2 regions of the Pseudomonas sediminis genome follow, and region 1 is predicted to be linked to the other one. Evidence: riboswitches for the same ligand, from Rfam matches in the RefSeq annotation. Region 1 holds a riboswitch; the other holds the start of a gene.

Region 1 (2,194 bases):
TCTGCAAGCGCGCGCCGGAAATGATCTACGAGGCCAGCGAGTGCATGGGGGGCGCCGGTTACGTCGAGGAAACCATCCTGCCGCGTCTGTACCGCGAAGCGCCGGTCAACTCGATCTGGGAAGGCTCCGGCAACGTGCAATGCCTGGACGTGCTGCGCGCATTGTCCAAGGAGCCCGGCGTACTCGATGCGTTGTTCGCCGAGCTGGGCGATGGCCATGGCGATGCCCGTCTGAAGGCACATATTCAGCGTCTGAAAGCCGATTTTGCCGATACCGCCGATATCCAGTACCGCGCGCGCCAGCTCACCGAAGACATGGCCGTGGCGCTGCAGGCCAAGCTGCTGCTGGAGGCGGGCAACGCCACCGTCTCCGATGCCTTTATCGCCAGCCGGCTGGAAGGCCGTGGCCGGGTCTATGGCACTCTGCCGCGAGGTGTCGATGTCGAGGCGTTGCTGGCGCGTAGCACGCCGCACCTGGCCTGACCGGAGGCCCGCATGCAAGCACATCCGCGTTATCGCGAGTTGGTCGAGCGAGGCTTCGCCGATGCCAACTTCATCAACGACCTGGGCATTCGAGCTACCGACTGCGGCCCAGGTTGGGTCGAGGCGGAGCTGAACATCCTGCCACGCCACCTGCAGCAGAACGGTTTCATCCACGCTGGTGTACAGACCACTCTGGCCGATCATGCGGCCGGTGCTGCCGCCGCGACGCTGGTGGCCGAGGGGCAGACGGTGCTGACCCTGGAGCTCAAGGTCAACCTGCTGCGTCCGGCGCGCAGTGCACGCCTGTTCTGCCGCGCCGATGTGCTCAAGGCCGGGCGCCAGGCCACGGTGGTCGAGGCCGAGGTGTTCAGCGAGGAAAACGGCCAGAAACGCCTGTATAGCAAGGCTTCGGTGACCATGGCGGTGGTGACGTTGCCGGTCTGAACGAGGGCTGAGAGCGGATTGTCTGGCACGCTGTTTTTTAGCCGGGCAGGCGAGTAATCTTGCCGCTGATGGTTCTGCGTGCACGTACGTGACGCGGATGAAAAGGGAACAGGGTGCGGCGAATCTCGCCAATGCCCTGGCTGCCCCCGCAACTGTAAGCGGCGAACGATGCCCTCATGCCACTGACTTCGGTCGGGAAGGCGGGCGGAGTGCCAAGCCGTGAGCCAGGAGACCTGCCATCGACAACGGGCGTTCCGCCCACCCTCTATCCGAATCGTCGCGCGGTGGGCGCGGCAAAGGAACTCGCATGCATATCGAACCCGGTGTCGTCGAAGGCGCCAAGATCCTGCTCAGCTACGCAACGGCCGTCACCGCTTTCGGCCTGACCGCCAAACTCGCCCTGGACAGCGTCCGCAGCAACGGCGGTGCCGCCGCCCTGGCGCTGCGCAGCCTGCTGACCACCGCCCTGGTGTTCTGCTTCTTCGAAGTATTCCCGCATCACCCGGTGGGTGTTTCCGAGGTGCATCTGATCCTCGGTTCGACCCTGTTGTTGCTGTTCGGTGCCGGTGCAGCAGCCATCGGTCTGGCGGCTGGTTTGCTGCTGCAGGGGCTGCTATTCGCTCAGTTCGACCTGCCGCAGTACGGCATGAACGTCACCACGCTGTTGATCCCGTTGTGGGGCATCAGCTTGCTGGCCAAGCGCATCGTTGCGCCCGGCACCGCCTACGTCGATCTTTCCTACAAGCAGGCGCTGGCGCTGTCGACTGCCTATCAGGGCGGCATCGTCGCCTGGGTTGCGTTCTGGGCCTTCTACGGTCACGGCTTCTCCAGCGAGAACCTGGCGGCCGTGGGCAGTTTCGGTCTGGCCTACATGAGCGTGATCTTGGTCGAACCGCTGATCGACCTGGGTGTGCTGGCTGGTGCCAAGGCGCTGTCGCGCTTCAGCCAGGGGCCGCTGTTCAACGTGCGTTTGCACCAGACGGCCTGACCCAGTCGCTTAGCGGCGGCGCTGCCAGATCATCTTGCCGGTATTGCTCTCGGTGACCAGGTACTGGTCGCTGAAGCGGTAGTAGGCGGCGGGTTGATAATCGGCGGCGCCTGCCAGGCGCACCATCAGCATGCCGCCTTGGCTGCGCCATTGGCCGCTGTACTGCATCTCGCCGGGGCTGTCGTAGCTCCAGTCGCTGCCGCCGCCGACCGAGCGACTCCACTGGGTGACGCTACCGTCGGCATTCAGTTGAAGGGTCATCAGGGTGTTGAACGAAGCG
Region 2 (2,194 bases), 780 kb from region 1:
TTTGTCGGCCTTTTGCTCCGCCACATTGCCTAGCAGCACGCCTTGCCAGGGGGTTAGGCGCAGCTCGCCGTCGCCATGCCGCTCGCTCAGATCGGCGAGGGCGAGGAGTTGCTCTGCATGCAGACGGCCCAACTGAGCGCCGGCTGCGACCATGCACAGGCTTCTCTGTGCTTGTGGATAAATACCTGCCGGTGGGCGCATGAGCGTCGCGCTGGGCTGCCAATTGACCGGCACCGGTTGCAAGGGAAAATGCAGGCGCGTCTGCAGACGTTGCAGCAGTTCGTCGACTGGGATCTGTTGCAGCAACTGGCGCATGCGAGATTGCTCGGGAGTCGCCAGTTCGAGGAACAGCAGCAGGAGCTGGCGTACCAGCTCGACTGCCTGGGTCGCCTCGATGCGCGCCAGAGGCGCCTCAAAGGGGCAGCCGGCCAGGCCCAGCAGCAGGTGCTGGTCGTCCTCGGCGGTCAGCCACAGGTCGTGGGGGTGTTCGCGCATGGCCAGGGCTTCGCCGCCGTCCAGTTGCAGGGCGAACTTGGGTGACAGGGCATGCAGCGCCGGGGTGTCCTGCAGCAGGTCGAGCAATTGGTTGGCCAGCGGACGCACGTCCATCCGCGCCTGCGGGTCGAGGCCGGCGGCGGGGCTGAGCATCAGGTTGCGCACGTCATCGGCGGCGGCCACCCGGGGGCCGAGTCCAGCGGCGAGCAGGGCATCGATCAGCGGCGCTTCCTGACCGGGCAGCACGCCGCGAATCTGCAGGTTGCTGCGGTTGGTCAGCTCCAGCACGCCACTGGCATGCTGCCGCGCTGCCTCGGCAATCGCCCGCGCCTGGGTGCCGAGCAGCACGCCGCCGGGCAGCTTGATGCGGCAGATGCCACCGTCCAGCGCAGGCACGATGCGCAGCAGGCCGGGGCAGGCGGAAGGGCGGACGGATGTGGGCAAGCGGTCACCTGTGGATAACGACGCGGCGACCGAACCAGCGAAATCCCATAGGGGACTCCATGGCATCGGTACACCCCGCCCGATGTTGGCACTCGCGACCAGCGTTCGTCGGCAGGTCTCCTGGCTGACAGGTCTTGATCCGCTGCGCCTTCCCGGTACAGGCCGTTGAAAAACTATCTGCGTTGGCAATACGGCGTTAAAAACGGCCTCAAAATGCTCATTTACAACATGTAAACTGCGCTTTTTCGGTCGTTTTTGCCTTGTCTTGCCTGCCTCGCTTACGTTTTTCAGCGGCCTGTTTCCAGTGGCCGATTGCGTTGGACTCGCTGTTTACAGTTGCGGGGGCAGCCACGGTTTTACCGTGTTCCCTCTTGGGGAAACTCTGAAATGGCCATTTACCGTCACTCCCGCGAAGGCGGGAGCCCAGATGGTACTGAGATTCTGGATTCCCGCCTGCGCGGGAATGACGACTATTTCAGAGTTTCCTTAGGCCCTTTACTGAGTCGTATCGACTCAAGGGCACCGACGAAGGCGCTATTATGCCCGCTTTGCCCCGAGCGCGGACAGGCGGTCCGTCGGGCCTGTGCGAGGACATTGGATGAAACCCTGGTTGACCCTGGTCGGCATCGGCGAAGACGGCTATCCCGGCCTGGGCAAGGCCGCGCGCCGCGCACTGTTGGCGGCCACGCGTATTGTCGGTGCACCGCGCCAGCTGGCGCTGTTGCCACCGTGTATCACGGGCGAGCGGGAAACCTGGCCGAGCCCCTTCGACCTGCAACCGCTGCTGGCGAAGCGTGGCGAGGCGGTGTGTGTGCTGGCCAGTGGCGACCCGATGTTCTACGGCGTCGGCGCCAGCTTGGCACGCCAGGTGCCGGCCGACGAGTTGCAGGTATTGCCGGCGCCGTCCTCGGTGTCGCTGGCGGCGGCGCGCCTGGGCTGGCCGTTGCAGGAGGCTGAGGTGGTCTCCCTGGTCGGCCGGCCGCTGGCCACGCTCAATGCCCGGCTATATCCCGGTACGCGCCTGCTGGTGTTGAGCGCCGATGGTGACACCCCTGCGCAGGTCGCCGAAGCCTTGTGCGCACGTGGTTTCGGCGCCAGCTGCCTGACCCTGCTGGAACACCTTGGCGGGCCTGACGAGCGCCGTATCGAGGGCCTGGCCGCGAGCTGGAACCTGCCACGCGGTGCCGATCTCAATCTGCTGGCCGTGGCGTGCCTGGCCGACGCCGGCGCGCAACTGCTGCCACCGACCTGCGGC

The links. Region 1 has a riboswitch for cobalamin ahead of AAEQ75_RS04480 (energy-coupling factor ABC transporter permease). Riboswitches for the same ligand answer to the same signal wherever they lie in the genome.
Region 2: it holds a riboswitch for cobalamin, as region 1 does, so the genes downstream of both, cobG (precorrin-3B synthase) here and AAEQ75_RS04480 (energy-coupling factor ABC transporter permease) in region 1, are expected to answer to the same signal.

The regions. Positions count from the first base shown of each region.
Region 1 covers NZ_CP154631.1:934,252-936,445, reverse strand. The annotation lists gene AAEQ75_RS04490 (acyl-CoA dehydrogenase family protein) at 1-482, shown strand, start outside; gene AAEQ75_RS04485 (PaaI family thioesterase) at 495-926, shown strand; cobalamin riboswitch at 979-1,181, shown strand; gene AAEQ75_RS04480 (energy-coupling factor ABC transporter permease) at 1,234-1,914, shown strand; gene AAEQ75_RS04475 (hypothetical protein) at 1,924-2,194, opposite strand, start outside.
Region 2 covers NZ_CP154631.1:1,715,262-1,717,455, reverse strand. The annotation lists gene cobG (precorrin-3B synthase) at 1-939, opposite strand, end outside; cobalamin riboswitch at 1,033-1,357, opposite strand; gene cbiE (precorrin-6y C5,15-methyltransferase (decarboxylating) subunit CbiE) at 1,538-2,194, shown strand, end outside.